Regions from separate parts of the Arthrobacter sp. T572 genome, predicted to be linked through region 1. Evidence: riboswitches for the same ligand, from Rfam matches in the RefSeq annotation. Region 1 holds a riboswitch; each other region holds the start of a gene.
The links. A riboswitch is a leader RNA that binds a small molecule or an ion and turns the genes downstream of it on or off. The one in region 1 is predicted to bind cyclic di-AMP.

Region 1 (4,312 bases):
GCGCCGTCGCCGTCGAAACGGCCGGTCCACGGGGTGGGAGTGACGTCTACGGTGAGGGCGCTTGTTTCCATGCTTAAAGCAGACCGGACCCGGACGGCCAAAGCCAGCAGTTCCGGGTCCGGAGTGTCTGAAATGCCGGACATCCAGGCCCGGACATCACCGCGACATGGCATTTGATGACAATGCCGGAGCCCAACATTGTCACCAAATGCCATCTCGGCGGGGAGCTATTTGACCCCGAGCAGCTCCTCCACGGTGCCAATGCCAAAGAACAACAGGAAGGCGGCGGCCACGGCCCACATCAGCGGGTGGACTTCGCGGGCACGGCCCTGGAACGTGCGGATCAGGACGTAGGAGATGAATCCGGCGCCCAGGCCGTTGGCAATCGAGTACGTGAACGGCATGAGGGCGATGGTCAGGAAGGCCGGGATGCCCACGCCCCAGTCCTGCCAGTCGATCTTGCCCACCTGGGAGACCATCATGAAGCCCACCACCACCAGTGCGGGGGCGACGGCTTCGAACGGAACCAGGTTGATCAGCGGCGTGAAGAACATGGCCACCAGGAAGAGGATGCCGGTCACGATCGAGGCGAGGCCGGTGCGTGCACCTTCGCCGATGCCGGCGCCGGACTCCACGAAGATCTGGTTGGAGGACACGGACGAACCGCCACCCACGATCGCGCCGAGGGCGTCAACCTGAAGCACACGGTCAACGTTGGGGATGTTGCCCTTTTCGTCGACGGTCCCGGCCTCGTTGGCCAGGCCCACCATGGTGCCCATGGCGTCGAAGAAGATGCTCAGCAGGATCACGAACGCCAGCAGCGCCGCTGCGATGAAGCCCAAGTGCTCAAAGGCACCGAACGGGTTGGCTTTGCCGATCAGTGAGAGATCGGGTGCGCCCCATTCGGACAGGGTAGGGGCCACCAGGGACCAGCCGCGCGGGTTCACGGTGTCGCCGTCCACACTGGGGCCGATGTGGAGCGTGAACTCGAGGATGGCGGCCAGTGCGGTGGATGCGACGATGCCGATGAGGATCGCGCCACGGACCTTGCGGACTACCAGGGCGATGGTCAGCAGCAACCCGACGGCGAACACCAGGGTGGGCCAGCCCATGAGCTTGCCTTCAACACCCAATCCAAGGGGCACAGTGGTGCCGGCGGCGTCCGGGATGCGGCGCACGAAGCCGGCGTTCACCAGGCCGATCAAAGCAATGAACAGGCCAATGCCCACCACGATCGCGGTCTTCAGCGCCTCCGGGACAGCCTTGAACACGGCGGTGCGGAATCCGGTGAGCACCAGGATCAGCATGGTCACGCCGGAGAGCACCACCAGGCCCATCATGTCCGGCCAGGTCAGTTCCGGGTGCGAGGCCACGGTGACGGCCACGAAGGCGTTGACGCCAAGGCCGGTTGCCACGGCAAACGGGTGCTTTGCCCACGCACCCATGAGGATGGTCAGGATGCCCGCGACGAATGCGGTGGTAGCTGCCACGGCAGTAAAGCCGAGTGATTCGCCGCTGGAGTCCGCTCCGGAGAGGATCAGGGGGTTCAGGACAACGATGTAGCTCATGGCGAAGAACGTCGCAAAGCCGCCGCGGATCTCGCGTGAGTACGTGGAGCCTCGTTCAGAGATCTTGAAGTAACGGTCGATGGCAGAACCTTGTTTAAGCATGAAGGTCTCCGGGGATTGGGTGAGTGTGCTCTCAAATCCTATGCCGCGGATGCGGCCGGCCCGGACGATTCGCCTAGTCTGTAAGGAAGCCAACACTAGGAGAAACCGCCCCATGCGTACCATCCGCCCCCTTCTGGCCGCCGTCGTTGCTGCTGTGGCCTTCACCGCCGCAGTGCTGTTCGGTGCTGCTCCGGCATCCGCGCACGACGTCGCCGAGTCCACCGCTCCGGCGAACGGTGCCAGCGTTGCCGAGGTCCCGGCGTCGGTCTCCATCACCTTCAACAACCGCCCCCTGGCTATCGGCTCGGGCGTAACGGTGACTTCCGGTGGCGAGAACTGGGCGGATGGCGCCGTCGAAATCATCGACAACCAAGCGGTGCAGAAGCTTCGCCCCGGCGCGCCGGCTGGCCAATACACGGTCACGTGGCGCGTGGTCAGTTCCGACTCCCACCCGATCGAGGGCACCTTTTCCTTCACGGCCGCCAGCGGAAGTACGACGGCGGCCGGCGGCTCGGCGGCGGCGTCACCGTCGGCGTCAGCACCGGCGGCGTCGGTCCCTTCGGCAGGCACGTCAGCACCTGGTACCGGCGGCAACGAGGCTGCCCCGGCGGCGGAGTCCCACCCGTTTCCCTGGAGCATCGTCGGGCTGGCTGTTGTTGCGGTTGGCCTCGTGATCTTCCTGGCCGTTACGGCGCGTCGGAAGTTGGCGGCCACCGACGGCGCCGATGCCGAAAAATCCGCGGAATAACGGGGTTTTCTACTTAGCGTCGAAGGTCTCGGATCGGTTACTGCGACACGCCAAAACCAAACTTCTCGTTACTCAAATGTGACTTTGGTGTGATCATCGCGTACGGTAGTACCTGTGCCCGACCCATGTACGGGGCACTTCCGGCCTGATTGCCTAGCTCTGCCGCAGGCCGGAATCCGTTCGCAGACATACCTACGGCAGAGACGGGGAACCCATTTTGGTCAGCTTTTGAAGCTGACCTTGGGGTGAAGTCACGAAGCTTCCGCTGCATGGCGGGAGACAGTGGCCGGGTGACTCCCATCCGAATCCGACAGCTAACCTCGCAGGCATCGGGAGAGGCTTTTTCATGTCTTCACGCATTCTTCGCGGCCGTCGTAAGGCGGACAGCGTACGTCCCAATCCGTTCATCTCAATCTCCAAGGCTGTTGCCAGCAACGCATCGGGCGCAGGCCGCCAGGCTGCTGTTATCGCCGCCGCGTCGGGCCTGGTCCTGACCGGTTCCATCGCCGCCCACGCCGCGGAAACCCCGGCACAGGCACCGGTGGAGCGCGACTCCAGCCCCGCCACGGTGGCGCAGACGGTTTCCGAGGCTCCCAACAAGGTTGTCACCGCCGCTGCAACGGCTACCGTCAACTTCGAGCGTCCGGCGGTTGCTTCCGTAGCAGCACCGGTCATCGAAAAGCCGGCACCGGCTCCTGCGCCGGCACCCAAGAAGGCTGCAGCCGCCACCGCTGCCGCCCCGGCCAAGGCCACGGCTACCGCCACTGCAACCGCTCCGGCTCCTGCCGCTCCTGCTGCCGCAGCTCCGGCCGCCGGTGGCGTCAACGCCGCCATGGTTGCCTCGGCCTACGCGCAGATCGGCATCTTCCAGGACTGCACCGCCATGGTTGAAAAGGCCCTCGGCTCTGCAGGTATCCGGGTTGGCGATCTCGCTCCCATGCAGTTCCTGAACTACGGCAAGGTAGTCAGCGACCCGCAGCCGGGCGACATGATCGTCCAGTCCGGCCACGTTGCCATCTACATCGGCAACGGCCAGGCCATCAGCGGTGGCATCAACGGCAACCAGACGGGCATCCACCCCATCAGCTGGCTGACCGCAACGGGTCCCCTGACCTACGTACGCGCAGGCGCCTAAGCCTCACGCTTCACCCAAAAGCCGGCATCTCCGGGACTCAACGTCCCGAGGGTGCCGGCTTTTGGTGTCTGGTTGGAAGGCGTTTCAGGCGAGGGCAACGCCCGGTGAGGCCGGAAGGGCCACCCTTGCCGAGATGGCCTGGCCCACGGCTTTGGCCTGCCGAAGTACTTCCTTGGGGGTGGGGGTCACGAGTTCGCCCACGCCCACCAGGTGCATGCCTACCGCCCGCATGGCAGCCACGAGGTTCTGGCCGATGCTGATTCCAAGGTCCGCGAGCATCCTGCGCAACTGGCTCTGGGCGCAGCGCGTGACCACGATGTGGTCGGCCAGCAGGATGCCGTCCGGGGTGTGGACCGCCCATTTCCGGGTTTCCACCGGGGATAGGCCGGTGCGGGTGCTGCCAAGGTCCGCCACGTGGCCATAGGCCGCCTGTGGCTCGCTGCCCAGGAAATCGAGGCGCACGGCGCGGGTAGTGCTGCGGACATCCAAGTGATGGCTCGCTGCGTAGTTGCGCAAGTGCCGGAGGATTTCGTTGCGTTCCTGCATGGCAGCGGGGTCGGAAACATCGCAGCGGGGCAGCATGCCGGTATGAAGGGACGCCGTTGCCGGGGAAGGTGTTCCCATGAGACTGTCCACCACGATCGAGCCAACGCCATGACGGCTCAGTTCGCTGGCCACAGCCAACCCGGAAAGCCCGGCGCCGATGACCACGGTGGTGGTCCGTTCCGTGCCGGAATCAGGCGTGAGGTGCACTGCTTG
Region 2 (4,312 bases), 350 kb from region 1:
AGCAGGTCTGGCTTGAATTCGCGGAGCGTTACCGGCTGGATTACAACGAGATTCTGCGGACGTCCCATGGCGTCCAGGCCGGTGACACCATCAGACGCTACGCACCGGAAGGGGCCGACGTCGTGGCCCTCACAGCGGAATTGGGCGAGATGGAACGCAACCGCACGGACGGCATCATTGCCCTGCCCGGCGCCGAGACCCTCCTGAAAGCCCTGCCAGACGACGCGATCGCCCTGGTGACGTCCGCCGATCGGGTACTGGCCGACATCCGCATGCAGGCCGCCGGGCTGACCATGCCCACGACGGCGGTGACCGCCGAGGCTGTCACGCGCGGCAAACCGCACCCGGAGGGATACCTCAAAGCCGCGGAGCTGCTGGGCGCGGAACCGGCCGACGTCGTGGTTTTCGAAGACGCGCCCGCAGGCATTGCCGCAGCCCGCGCAGCAGGCATGCGGACGGTCGTGGTTGGTGATGCCGGCGGGGCGCTGGAGCCCGGAATGTGGCGGATTCCCAACTACTCGGCGGTGACGGTCAAGGCCGTCAAGGACATCGACGGCGGACACCTGATCACCCTGACGCTATAGCTCTGTTCCAATCGGGGCGTCCGGCGTAGGCTGTGCCCATGTCTGCGTTGCCGGAGGCGTACGATGCAGCACTGGAGCGGGCGATGGCGCACGCCAAGCAGTGGCTGGCATCAGTGCCCACGCGTTCAGTCCGCCCCACCATGGATGCCGACCAGGTTGCGGCCAAGCTTGGTTCCCCGCTCCCGGAGGGCCCCACCGACCCGGCAGCGGTGATCGATGAGCTGGTTGCGGTGGCGGAGCCGGGCCTGATGGCCATGCAGTCAGGCAGGTTCTTCGGCTGGGTGATCGGCGGGACCCTACCGGCAGCCCTCGCAGCCGACTGGATGGTCAGCGCATGGGACCAAAACACCGGACTGCGGTTCGCGACGCCATCTGCTGCGGCCATTGAGGAGGCTGCGGCGGCCTGGTTGCTGGACTTGCTGCACCTTCCCGAAAACTCCGACGTCGGCTTCACCACCGGGGCGACGATGGCCAACTTCGTGGGGCTGGCAGCAGGGCGCCAGTACGTGTTGGAGCAGGCGGGGTGGGACCTGGCCACTTTGGGGCTCGCAGGAGGACCGCGCGTCACGGTGTTTGTTGGCCGGGAACGGCACGAGGTCATCGACCTGGTGGTCCGTTATCTTGGCTTGGGAAACTGCACGCCGGTGGACGTGGATGACCAGGGACGCATCATCCCGGAGGCATTGGCAGCCGCCATGGACGGGCAGCCAGGCCCGGCGATCGTGTGCTTGCAAGCGGGAAACATCCATTCAGGTGCCTTCGACCCCGTCCAGGAGGCGGTGCGCTTGGCCCACGGGAAAGGCGCCTGGGTCCACGTTGACGGTGCCTTCGGATTGTGGGCGGCAGTCAGCCCGGAGCTGGGCAAGTACCTGCCGGGGCTGGAAACCGCGGATTCCTGGGCTACCGATGCTCACAAGACCTTGAATGTCCCCTACGATTCAGGCCTGGCCATCGTGTCCCGGCCGGATGTCATGCGCCGGACTTTCGGTGTACATGCCAGCTACCTGCCCGCAGATGACCACGGCCCCGGCGACCCGCACGAGAAAGTGCCGGAGCTTTCCCGCCGTGCCAGGGGCATCCCGGTGTGGGCTGCACTCCGCTCGTTGGGGCGGTCCGGGACGATCGCAATGGTGGAGAAGCTGGCGGCAAACGCCAGGGCCTTGGCCGAGGGGCTGGCTGCGATCCCCGGGGTCGAGATCCTGAACGACGTGGTGTTCACCCAGGTGTCGGTCAGTTTCGGCAGCGATGAACGTACCCGCCGGGTCACGCAGAGAGTCATGGCCGAAGGGGTGGTGTGGATGTCCGGTTCGGTGTGGCATGGCCGTGACATCCTGCGCATCTCCGTGAGCAACTGGTCCACGGATGCGGACGATGTCGCCGCATCCGTCGCTGCCGTCAGACGCGCTGCGGAGGCTGAAGCCTAGCTGCCGGGGCATAAACCTGCCGGGCACAGATTCAAGGGGATGAAAAAGCGCCGGTCCGCACCGTTCCTTTCAGAAGGAATGGTGCGGACCGACGCTCTGGCTCAGGCCTGGCTTAGTACCAGTTGTTGGCCAAGTGGAAGGCGAGGGCTGCGGAAGGCGAGCCGTAGCGTTCCTTGATGTAGTTCAGGCCCCACTTGATCTGGGTCTGGTAGTTGGTCTGCCAATCGGCGCCCGCAGTGGCCATCTTGCTTGCCGGCAGTGACTGGACGATCCCATAGGCGCCACTGGAAGGGTTGGTGGCTGTGGTTCGCCAGTTCGATTCCTTCTCCCACAGCGTGTTCAGGGCGACCATCTCGCCGGCGCCCCAACCGTAGTTTGCCAGGATGCTGGCAGCGTAGGCTTTTGCGGCGGCGGGGTCGTCGATGGCCTTGGGAGCGGCAGCGGCTGCGGCAGCTGCAGCGGCTTTCTCGGCGGCTGCGGCATCGGCGGCCTGCTTGGCGGCAGCATCAGCGGCGGCTTTCTCGGCTGCGGCCTGGACAGCAGCGGCCTGCTCCGCAGCAGCTTTTTCAGCCGCGGCCTTGTCGGCGGCGGCCTTCTCTGCGGCAGCCTGTTCGGCAGCGGCCTTGTCTGCAACTGCACGGTCAGCTGCGCCCTGGGCGGCAGCAGCGTCCATCGAAGCAGCGATCTCGGCAGCCTTGTTGGTGCTGACCTGGGCGTTGGCCTGGGTTTCGGCGGCCTGGCTCAGTTCCGGGAGGTTGAAGGCAGCGTTTGCGGCGGTGCCCAGCGATGCAACACCCAGCGCGGCAGCCACGACGCCGGCTACTACGGACATGCGCTGACCGGTCTTGCCACGGCGGGCAGCGTCCTTCAGGACAGCCTGCGATTTGGTCAGCGGAGCGTTGTGATCGTCACGGTGACGCGCGGAAGGGCGCGTCTGATCGTTCAATTCAGACATGTGTGATTACCTCTCAGCGCCTGCGGAGTTAGCTGTCGGGTTCGGATGAGGTCATCCGGCCGCGCGCGCAGCAGCGGCTTCACCCCAAGGGCCGGCAATCAATGCACGGGCCCGGAGACTCTGGGTCCCCCGTCTCTGCCTTTGGGTGAGAACGGAACTCCGGGAAGTGGCAGAGCTCGGCGCATCCCGGGTGTGGGTCAGGTTGGGGCGACCCACCCTTTCGACGGTACAGGACGAATCGGCTTAAGTCACATTTGGGTAACAGAGATCACGACGCTGGTGCGTCGCCTTGCCATTTTGTTACAGGCGTGCGGCGCTCCCCAGAGGGAGGCGGAGGGCGAACTCGGTGCGCCCGGGCCGGGATGTGACGTCCACGGTACCGCCGTGTGCGCGCACGATGGACTCTACGATGGAAAGGCCCAGCCCGGAGGTACCTTCGGAGCCTGACCTCGCGGCGTCTGCCCTGGCAAAACGGGAGAAGATGCGCGCCTGGAAATCCCCCGGAATACCAGGCCCGTTGTCTGTCACGGTCACCACAGCGTTGCCGTCGTTGGACAGCATGACGCCGGTTTCCACCGTTGTCCCGGCATCCGTGTGCTTGCGTGCATTGGAGAGCAGGTTGGCCAGCACTTGGTGGAGCTGTGTCGCGTCCCCGCGCACGGTGACTGGTTCGTCGGGCAGCCGCAGCTTCCAGTGGTGGTCCGGCGCCATCACTTTCTCGTCGCTGACCGTTTCGATCACCAACTGGGTGAGGTCGACATCCGAGACCTTCAACGCCTGTCCTTCATCCAGCCTGGCGAGCAGGAGCAGGTCTTCGACCAAGGCTGTCATGCGTTCCGACTGGCTCTGGACGCGGGCCAGGGACTTCCGGCCGTCCTCGGTGAAGTTCTCGGTCATGCGGAGCAACTCGGTGTATCCGCGGATTGCGGTGAGCGGTGTGCGGAGTTCGTGTGAGGCGTCCGCCACGAACTGGCGCACCTTGGTTTCGCTTGCCTGCCGCGCTTCCAAGGCACTGGCAACGTTGTCGAGCATCTGGTTCAGGGCATGGCCCACGCTGCCCACTTCCGTGCCGGGGTGGGCCGCTCCCGGAGGTACCCGTACCGCCAAAGCCACCTCGCCGGCGTCGAGGGGCAGGCGGGAGACCTTGGTGGCGACGTCGGACAATTGCTCCAAGGGCCGCATGGTCCTGCGGATGATGACGGTACCGGCCAGTCCGATCAACGCCAGTCCTCCCAGCGACACGAACACCATGGTCCACACCAGCGACGCCTCCGCGCTTTGCTTGTCCGCCAGCGGCAGGCCGGTGACAATGACATCTCCGTATGCCGTTTCCACTGCCACCAAGCGGT
Region 3 (4,312 bases), 560 kb from region 1:
GCGCCCTCAGCACCCCTGGAGGAAGGTCGGGGCCCGGCGGCCCAACCACTACTACCGAGCCCGCACCAGCGGCAGCCCGCAGTGCCAGCGAAAGGAGGGTGGCGCCGTCGTACGTCAATCCCTGCTTGGGCACGCCACCGAGGCGGGTGGCCCTGCCACCCGCCAGGATCACGGCATTGAACTCCATCCGGCCAGACTACCGCCACTGGCGGGAGCCCGGCGGAAATCGATCAGGCAGCCGACTCCGGCAACAAGAACGGATCCCAGTCCGGTGCAGGTTTCTCGAGTTCCTTGATCTGCCACGTAGTTCCTGTGGGAACGCCGGGCGTGAAACGGAGTTTCCATCCCATCTCGGCGAGTGTGTGGTCGCTCTTGGCGTTGTTGCATTTCAAGCACGCCGCAACCAGGTTTTCCCAGGAATCCGCGCCGCCCCTGGACTTGGGGTGGACGTGGTCTATGGTGTGTGCTGTTTTGCCGCAGTAAGCGCAACGGTGTCCGTCACGGCGGAGGACTCCGCGGCGGCTCACAGCTGTGATCCTGTTGTAGCGGGGACGGATGTAGCGGTTAAGGAGAATCACGGTGGGGCGACCCAGGATTTCCTGCGGCCCGACGACAGGCTCGTCGCCTTCGGCCACTACGCTTGCTTTTCCGGCCAGCACAAGGACCAGCGCCCGGCGGAAAGTCACTACCGCCAGCGGTTCATATCCAGCATTCAGAACGAGTGTGCGCATGCACGTACCTCTTCACGGCCGCACCCGTCAGGGGCACGAGGGCCGGCTGCCCTCTGCATGTACGGGCTGTGGATCGACAAGACAAGGGTAAGCACTTATATGCCATATCAACGAATTATTCTGTTGATTCCCCTGTGGTGTCGGTCAATGTTCACGTGCGGGACACCTGTTCCCGGGCAAACGTGGCGGCGTTAAAACGAGGAAACCCCGCAGGCGTTGTGCCTGCGGGGTTCCCTTGGGATGATCGATCAGCCGTTGACCCGGATGAAAACGGGGCCTGAGCCGACATTTGCACTGAACAGTGCGGTGGTGGATCCGTTCCATCCGCCGTGCACTGCCATGCCGTTGCCGACGTAAACGGCAATGTGTGCCATTCCGCCGTAGCCGCCGTTGGCGTAGTAGATCAGGTCTCCCGGCTGCGCTTCAGCTGCGCTCACCGTGCGTCCCAACGAAAGGTAACCGGCCGGCCAGTCGTGGAAGTTGATTCCCACAGCCGCAAGGGAGTTGGTCACCAGCATGGTGCAGTCCTGCGTGACACCCAACTGTGCGTAGGCTGCCGCGGCGATCGCGGCACCCAGGCCGCTGGAGGCGGCGGGAGCCTTGGTGGCAGGGGCCGCAGTGCTGACCGAAACATTGGCCGCACCGGACTGCGTGGTGGCACCGGAAGCGGCTTTGGTTTCAGCCTTTGCGGGAGCCTTCTCCACCACGGGAGCCGGAGCTTCAACCGTCGTGACGACGGGGCGCTCGTAGGAGATGGCCACGGTGGAATCGGCTGCAATGGTTGCCTGGGCAACGGCCTGCACGTCGAGTGTCGTGGTGGCGGTGGACTCGCGCTGGATGTTGGTGTCGGCCGCGTTGGCAGCAACACCACTGGTCAGGACCAGGCCTGATGCAGCGGCGATAACGGCTGCCTGGCGGCCAACGCCGCCTGCATTGCCGCTGACGGCCTTGGCGATGACGGCGATGGAGCTGGTCTTGGGGGCCTCAGCGCGGTGCCGTGCATTCTTGTTTGCACTCGTCATGGTTACTCTCTTTTGTCGTATCCGGACGCGGTTGGGGACGCGTCCGGTTCGGCAGGCCAGCACTTGGGGGGCATGCTGGCTTGCCCCGAACGGGATGTGCTAGCCGAGGGTGTAGAACGAGGAGCTGCCGGTGGAAGCCACCGAGTGGAGCAGCGTGCCCTGGCTGGGGTTGAGGGCGCTGATCATCATGCCGTTGCCAACGTAGATGCCCACGTGGGCTCCACCGTTCTGCATCACCAGGTCACCGGGAGCCGGCGTGCTGGTGGGCTTCATGGCGGTCCATGCGTTGACGCGGGGGATGCTGATGCCGGCCTGGGCGTAAACCCACTGGGTGAAACCTGAGCAGTCCCAACCGTTGGGGCTGGTGCCGCCCCAGACGTAGGGGTGGCCAATGCCGGTGTAGGCAATGGCGGCGAGGCCCGAAGCGGCTGCGCTGGAAGCGGAGTCCTTGGCCTTGGAAGACTGGGCCGTCACTGCAGCACCGCTGGTGGAACCACCGTTGCCGGCCTGCGTGCGGGTGGTCTGGGAAGCGCGCTGGACCTTGGGGGCTTCCTTGGTGGCCACGACGGGGCTTTCGAAGGAAACCGTGGCGGTGGGCTCGGCGGTAACCACTGCGGTGGTCACGAGCTGCTGGGTGCTTGACGATTCCGACTTGGAGACGTCGGTGTCAGCTGCCTGGGCGGGCATTCCAACGCTGAGGACAAGTCCTGAAGCTGCGGCCAGAACGGCGGCCTGGCGTCCTACGGTGCCTGCATTGGTGGAAACAGCCTTGGAAAGGTTGTTCAAAGGGTTCGTGCGAACCGTTTCGGCGCGGTGGCGCGCAGGGGTAGTGCGTGAAGACACGAAGGTAGCCTCTCCCAATGCCTGCGAGGTGAGCTGTCGGATTCGGATGGGAGTCATCCGGCCGCTCCGCTTCAAGGAAGCTTTGCGACTTAACCCCTAGGCCTTCAAAAAAGGCCGGAAGTGGTTCCCCCGCCCCTGCCAGACGAATTTTGCGAACGGACCCTGGATGGTGGCAGAGCTAGGCAATCCACCCAAGTGCATCGGCTCCCTGGAAGCCGATGCGATTTAGACGGTACAACAGAAGTGCTTCAATGTCACATTCAGATCACGGGGCGTGTCACAAATGCGAGAGACGACCATCAGCTCTGGCTCAGAGCCAACCCATGGGGTCAACGACTTCGCCGTTGACCTGGACCTCGAAGTGGAGGTGGCAGCCGGTGGAGGCGCCGGTGGTGCCGCTCAGGGCAACAGTGTCTCCGCGGCTGACGGTCTGGCCGACCTTCACGCTGAACGACGACAAGTGGTTGTACGTGGTCTCGAGGCCGTTGCCGTGGTCTACCACCACGCGGTTGCCTCCACCGTACTCGTGCCATCCGGCGAACGTGACCTTGCCGGCTGCTGCCGCATGGACAGCGGTGCCGCACTGGGCCACAAAGTCCTGCCCGCGGTGGAAGTCGCCGGCGCCGCCCGTGAGGGGGCTGATGCGGTAGCCGAACGGAGAAGCCGTGCTGAGCGTGTCCAGCGGGCTGCCCAGGCTGCCGACGGATGAGGCACGCTGGATGCTCTCGGCAGATTGTGCACTCAGGAGCTGCTTGAGCTTGCCGTCAGGATCCGCCGCAGTAGCAACGGCTGCGCGGCTGAAATCGATCTTGGCCGACGCTTCCGCGGAAACCTCGGGCTGGCTGCCGCCCGCGAGTGTCAACGCGGCCTCGGTCTGGCCCGACTCGGAGGTGGCCATCACCGGACTGGTGGCCGGCAGACCGACAGTCAGGGCAAGGCCGGTGGCGGCAAGCGCTACACCGGCTTTCTGCCCGACGCCACTGGCTGCGGCGAAGTCGGCAACCTGGCGCAACGGGCTCTTACGGCGGCGCACCTGACGCTGGGTGTCGCGGGGCCGGATCTCCGTTACGACGCGGGCTGGCCGCAGCTCAGTAGCGGGGCCGGTCGCGCGTCGGCGGCCCCTGGCGTTCTGCGATGTCAAACTCTGTTCCTCTCTGAAAAGCCTGCGAAGTTAGCTGTCGGATTCGGATCAGAGAGTTCAGACCCGGCCCGCACAAAGCGCACACGGCACACAGGTATCCCAGGAGGGACTTGCGTCAGTAGGCACTTCTGCTGCGGGCTTCACCCCAAGGCTGCTTCTTTAGACAGCCGCTTGTGGTTCCCCCGCCTCTGCCAGTGGTGGATGGCACACCTGATCTGCTGGCAGAGTTCGGCTCCAGATCAGGTAACGCTTTGGTATCAGCGCTAGTAGATAACTATAGGGGATTAAAGCCCGCAGTAATAAATTCGTTATCTACAGAAACGGGGCGTGGCGGAGCGAGCCCATACCACTTCCTGCGGAAAAGTGCAGGTCACACGCTGGCGCTGATCCCAAAGGTGAGATCCGCCACCCCGCCGGACGCACCGGGCGGCGCCCCGGGCATGAGTTCAGTTGACGGCGACGAAGACGTGCGCTGCGACTTCCGGCGGCAGCTCCAAGGCGCCTTCGATACCGGGTACGCGGACCGAGATGTATTCACCCACGCGTTCGAGCGAGACGGCAGCGCCAGGGCGGAT
Region 4 (4,312 bases), 3.6 Mb from region 1:
GCGCCTTCCGTTTTGCCATGGGGAAGGACGCCACCACTCCCACATGATGGAGCTTGCCGGAATCGTCATGGAGGCCCAACAGCATGGACCCGACAACGTCCGCCGTTTTGTGCCACCGGAACCCGGCCACCACGCAGTCCGCTGTCCGTTCATGCTTGGTCTTGAACATCACCCGCTTGTTCGGCTGGTAGATGCCGTCGAGCGGCTTGGACAACACGCCGTCGAGCCCTGCTCCCTCAAGCTGCACGAACCATTCCTGAGCCCGCTCCAAGTCGGTGACCGCAGGCGTCACATAGACCGGCGGTTCGGCCGCGGCAAGCGCGTCTTCCAACGCCGAGCGGCGCTCCCTGAACGGTTTGCCGGTGAAGTCTTCGTCACCGAGGGCAAGGAGGTCGAACCCCACGAAGGAGGACGGCGTTTTCTCTGCGAGCATCCGGACCCGGCTGTCGGCTGGGTGGATGCGCTGCTGTAGGCCCTCAAAGTCCAGCCGGTTGCCGGAGATGAGAATGATCTCGCCATCCACCACGCACTTCTCCGGCAGGTTTTTCTTTAGCGCCTCCACGAGTTCAGGGAAGTAGCGGGTCATGGGTTTCTCGTTGCGGCTGCCCAGGATGATGTCATCCCCGTCCTTGAACACGATGGTCCGGAACCCGTCCCATTTGGGTTCATAGTGCCCGACATCCGGGATGTTCGGGACGGATTTGGCGAGCATGGGCGAAATGGGCGGCATCACGGGAAGATCCATAGCTCATGTCTACCGGCCCGCACCTGCCCAAAGCTAGGGCGCAATCCCCTATGTGCATAAACAGGGCCCTCCCGGGCGGACCCCGAAGGGTAGGCGCCGCGGACCCGGACCACCCTTAGGCGTTCCGTCCGTTACATTAATGTGACTTTACTTCCGTGCTCCTGTACCTTCGAAGGGCGACCCGAATCTCCGCTGGGCCGCTTCCGGGCTGACGCCGAGCTCTGCCGCATCCCGGAATCCGCCAGATCCGCGGCAGAGACGGGGGACCCAGAGTTCCCGGGCCTGTTCTCCGCAGGCCCTTGGGGTGAAGCCGCCACGCGCGGCCGGACGGCCTCGTCCGAACCCGACAGCTAACCTCGCAGGCGTTGAGAGGCAAACACCATGTCCCCAACCATGGATCAGCCGCGCCGTGCCCCAGGGGCCGCCGAGCGCACCAAGCCAACCGGACGCCGTCGGGCCCAACCCAGCGGACAGGTCACCGGTGAAGAAACCACGACGGCGGCACCCGCCACCGCGGCCACTCCTACCCAGGCGCCCATGACGCGCGCAGCGGCCCGCGCGGCCGAGCGCGAGCGCGCAGCACAGGCGGTTCTGGCTGCGGAAACTGCCGGCGCCCCCGCCAGCGGTCCCACTGCTGGAGCAGAGCCCCGGACTGCCGCCATCCCTGGCGTCCCTGCGCCCACCCGCGCCGAATCCACCACGCCCGGACCGCCAACGTCGGCGATTCCAGTCATCAAGCCCGCGGAGCCGGAACCTGCTCCCGAACCCGCTACCGCGGCGATCCCGGTCATTTCGGCACCCGCCGAGCCGGAACCTGTCCCCGAACCCGCTACCGCGGCGCTCCCGGTCATTGCCGCACCCGGCGCCGAGCCCGGCGTCGAACCTGTCCCCGCCCAGCCCAAGGCGGCAGGCACGGCAAAAACAGCAGGCCAGGTAAAAACAGCCGCAGCAGCTACGGCCGCGGCCGGCCTGTCCAGCCGCAGAGCTGCCCGCGCCGAAGCGGCAGGCCACGCACAAGCTCGAAGCGAAAGCACCCACTCGCCCGGCGCGTCCGCTTTTGGATCCCTGGGCGCGTCACCATTCACCCGGGAGCCCCACAACGCCCTGACCAAGGCCGCCTCCGTGAAAACCATGGGCCAGCGCATGGCGGTGGTTGCCGGTGCCTTGGGACTTGTTCTGACGGTCGGCACGGTGAGCCAGGCCTGGGAGCTGCCGCTGATCGGTCAGGAAGCACCCGCACAGGAGGCCGGCGGTACTGCATCCGGCAACGGCAATGGACGCCATACCGGCACCGCTTCCCCCGCGCCGAGCCCGTCGTACTCCACGGCGTCGGCAGCATCCCAGACGGCAACCGGCGCGGATCAGCCGCCGGCCGACCCCACGCAGTCGGCACCGGAGGCACCTGCCGCAGTGTCGCCGTCGTCCGTTCCCGTTCCGTCGGTATCACTGGCGGCGCCGAAATGGGTACCGTCCACAACCCCGTCGGCCGTGGTGCCGGTGCCAGGAGTGACCACTCCGGCTCCGGGCCAGCCCGCGCCGCCGTCGGATGCGGTCACTGCGCCGACCCCCACCCCCACACAGACGCCGGCACCCACCGTCACGCCTACTCCCACGCAGACGCCAACACCGACCCAGACCCAGAAGCCGAGGCCCAGCAACGACCCAAAAGCGGGCAGCGCCCCGGCCACCAATGACCCGTCGCTGAACGTGGACGGGCTGCTGGACCTCGCCAAGGAGGCGCTTAAGTGAGCACCCGCATGCCCCGGACCACCACGCACGTCGGCTGGCACGGCCGTTACTGCAGCAGCAGCCGTACGGCAACGTTCCGGCGGCGGATGGGCCGCTGGAGCTGCCAGCGGCTGCGGCGATCGAAATAGCTGGACGAAAAACAGGAGGCTGGCACCCACACCGGGTGCCAGCCTCCTGTCTTCCCTGGTCACCCCAACAGCCAGGCGACCACCAGAAGAGCGCCGATGCAGAGGACCGTGGTGCAAAGAATGACGTCCCGGGCCACCACAGTGCCCCGCCCGTACGGCGAAGCGAACAGGAAGACGTTCTGGGCTGTGGGGAGGGCAGCCATGATGACCACAGCCAACAGGTGCCGGCCCTCCAGCCCGAAAACGACGACGCCGAGCGCCCAAACAATGACAGGCATGCCCGCAACCTTCAGGAGTGTGGCCACCACCGTTTCGACGCGGCCGTCTCCCTTCTGCAGCGGCGCCTTGCCGGCGAGCGACATGCCGAACGCGAGCAGGACCATGGGCACGGCGGCGCCCGCGAGCATGTCGATGGGCTTCCGGACCAACTCCGGCGCGTGCCAGCCGGTCAGCGCCACCACTACGCCCAGCGCGGAGGCAATGATCATCGGGTTGCCAAGTGGCTGGAGGACCACGCGCTTCCAGTGGATCTTCTCTCCGCCGGCCAAGCCCAAAACCGTCACGTAGAACGGGGCCAGCACCAGCAGTTGCACCAGCAGAACGGGAGCAACGTGCTGCGCTGTCCCCACGGCGTAGAGGGATACAGGGATGCCGATGTTGTTGGCATTGGCATAGCTGCTGGCCATCGCCCCTACGGCGGTCTCGGCAACGGGCCTCCGGAAGAAGAGGAAGCTCACCAGGCAGTAAAGGAGCCCCACGGCGACGGCGGACAGGAGGGCGAGCGGCGCATCCACGCCCAAGGCAGCCCGGATATCACTTCCGGCCACCACAGTGAACAGCAGGGCAGGGTTGGTGATGTAGAACGCTGTACGGGTCAGCGCTCCCTGGACTTCAGGGGCCAACAGTTTGAAACGCGCAGCGGCGTATCCCACCGCAATGACCACCGAGATAATCAGGATGCCCGAGACGACTCCGCCCACCACACCCCTTCCATTGCCAGAGAAAACGTTTTCTCAGCATAGGGGTGAAGGTGGCGGCTGTCCATTTAGCCCTGGATCCTGGGCCTCCCCGCCCAACGACGGGCCTTCAGCGCCGCATGCAGTTCGAGCCGGATCGCGCCGCTCAGCGGATCAGCTCCGATGAGCTGGCGGATCCGGCCGAGCCGGTTGTAGATACTGCTGCGGTGCAGGTGGAGCTTCCGGGCAACATCCTGGACCGATCCGTCGTTGTCGTACAGCAACTCCAGCACCGGCAGCAGCTCGCCGTTGCGGTCGTGGCCTTCCAGCGCCCTGAAGTGGACCGATCCCGTGTCGTCCCAACCGCCGGGGGCCTGCAGACGGTCGAACAACTGGTAAATCCCCACGGCGCGTCCGTCCACCAACTCTCCCAGCGGCGGGTCCACCGCAGCCGCCTGGGCAGCAACCCTGGATTCCCGGTAGGCCGCTGCCAACTGGCGGATCACCGGGAAGGGCTCGCTGATGCCCAGGATCACGCGGTCGACGGTCCGCCCGGCCCGCTTGGCCAGTTCCAGCTGGTAGTGCACCAGCACCTGGGCATGCTCCGCCCGGCCGCCGGAAGCCCGGAACAGCATCACCGCATGGGTTTCCGTTCCGGCACTGAACAGGGCAGCGTCCACCCCAATGGTGGACTGCAATGCGGCGGAACGGTGCGTCAGCGTCGCGGCAATGGG

Region 2: it holds a riboswitch for cyclic di-AMP, as region 1 does, so the genes downstream of both, ACUYMZ_RS04825 (aggregation-promoting factor C-terminal-like domain-containing protein) here and ACUYMZ_RS03170 (NlpC/P60 family protein) in region 1, are expected to answer to the same signal.
Region 3: it holds a riboswitch for cyclic di-AMP, as region 1 does, so the genes downstream of both, ACUYMZ_RS05800 (C40 family peptidase) here and ACUYMZ_RS03170 (NlpC/P60 family protein) in region 1, are expected to answer to the same signal.
Region 4: it holds a riboswitch for cyclic di-AMP, as region 1 does, so the genes downstream of both, ACUYMZ_RS19555 (DNA polymerase III subunit gamma/tau domain-containing protein) here and ACUYMZ_RS03170 (NlpC/P60 family protein) in region 1, are expected to answer to the same signal.

What each region holds. Positions count from the first base shown of each region.
Region 1 covers NZ_JBRAZQ010000002.1:421,107-425,418, forward strand. The annotation lists gene hutG (formimidoylglutamase) at 1-71, opposite strand, end outside; gene ACUYMZ_RS03160 (NCS2 family permease) at 228-1,670, opposite strand; gene ACUYMZ_RS03165 (copper resistance CopC family protein) at 1,783-2,418, shown strand; cyclic di-AMP (ydaO/yuaA leader) riboswitch at 2,576-2,761, shown strand; gene ACUYMZ_RS03170 (NlpC/P60 family protein) at 2,765-3,553, shown strand; gene ACUYMZ_RS03175 (FAD-dependent monooxygenase) at 3,638-4,306, opposite strand.
Region 2 covers NZ_JBRAZQ010000002.1:766,699-771,010, forward strand. The annotation lists gene ACUYMZ_RS04815 (HAD-IA family hydrolase) at 1-584, shown strand, start outside; gene ACUYMZ_RS04820 (pyridoxal phosphate-dependent decarboxylase family protein) at 623-2,008, shown strand; gene ACUYMZ_RS04825 (aggregation-promoting factor C-terminal-like domain-containing protein) at 2,121-2,963, opposite strand; cyclic di-AMP (ydaO/yuaA leader) riboswitch at 2,969-3,130, opposite strand; gene ACUYMZ_RS04830 (sensor histidine kinase) at 3,264-4,312, opposite strand, start outside.
Region 3 covers NZ_JBRAZQ010000002.1:979,138-983,449, reverse strand. The annotation lists gene ACUYMZ_RS05815 (NTP transferase domain-containing protein) at 1-187, opposite strand, end outside; gene ACUYMZ_RS05810 (HNH endonuclease) at 231-731, opposite strand; gene ACUYMZ_RS05805 (NlpC/P60 family protein) at 980-1,753, opposite strand; gene ACUYMZ_RS05800 (C40 family peptidase) at 1,853-2,596, opposite strand; cyclic di-AMP (ydaO/yuaA leader) riboswitch at 2,601-2,760, opposite strand; gene ACUYMZ_RS05795 (M23 family metallopeptidase) at 2,907-3,737, opposite strand; cyclic di-AMP (ydaO/yuaA leader) riboswitch at 3,742-3,981, opposite strand; gene ACUYMZ_RS05790 (iron-dependent transcriptional repressor DtxR) at 4,184-4,312, opposite strand, start outside.
Region 4 covers NZ_JBRAZQ010000002.1:3,972,430-3,976,741, forward strand. The annotation lists gene ACUYMZ_RS19550 (ATP-dependent DNA ligase) at 1-745, opposite strand, end outside; cyclic di-AMP (ydaO/yuaA leader) riboswitch at 975-1,124, shown strand; gene ACUYMZ_RS19555 (DNA polymerase III subunit gamma/tau domain-containing protein) at 1,139-2,494, shown strand; gene ACUYMZ_RS19560 (AEC family transporter) at 2,682-3,602, opposite strand; gene ACUYMZ_RS19565 (PucR family transcriptional regulator) at 3,668-4,312, opposite strand, start outside.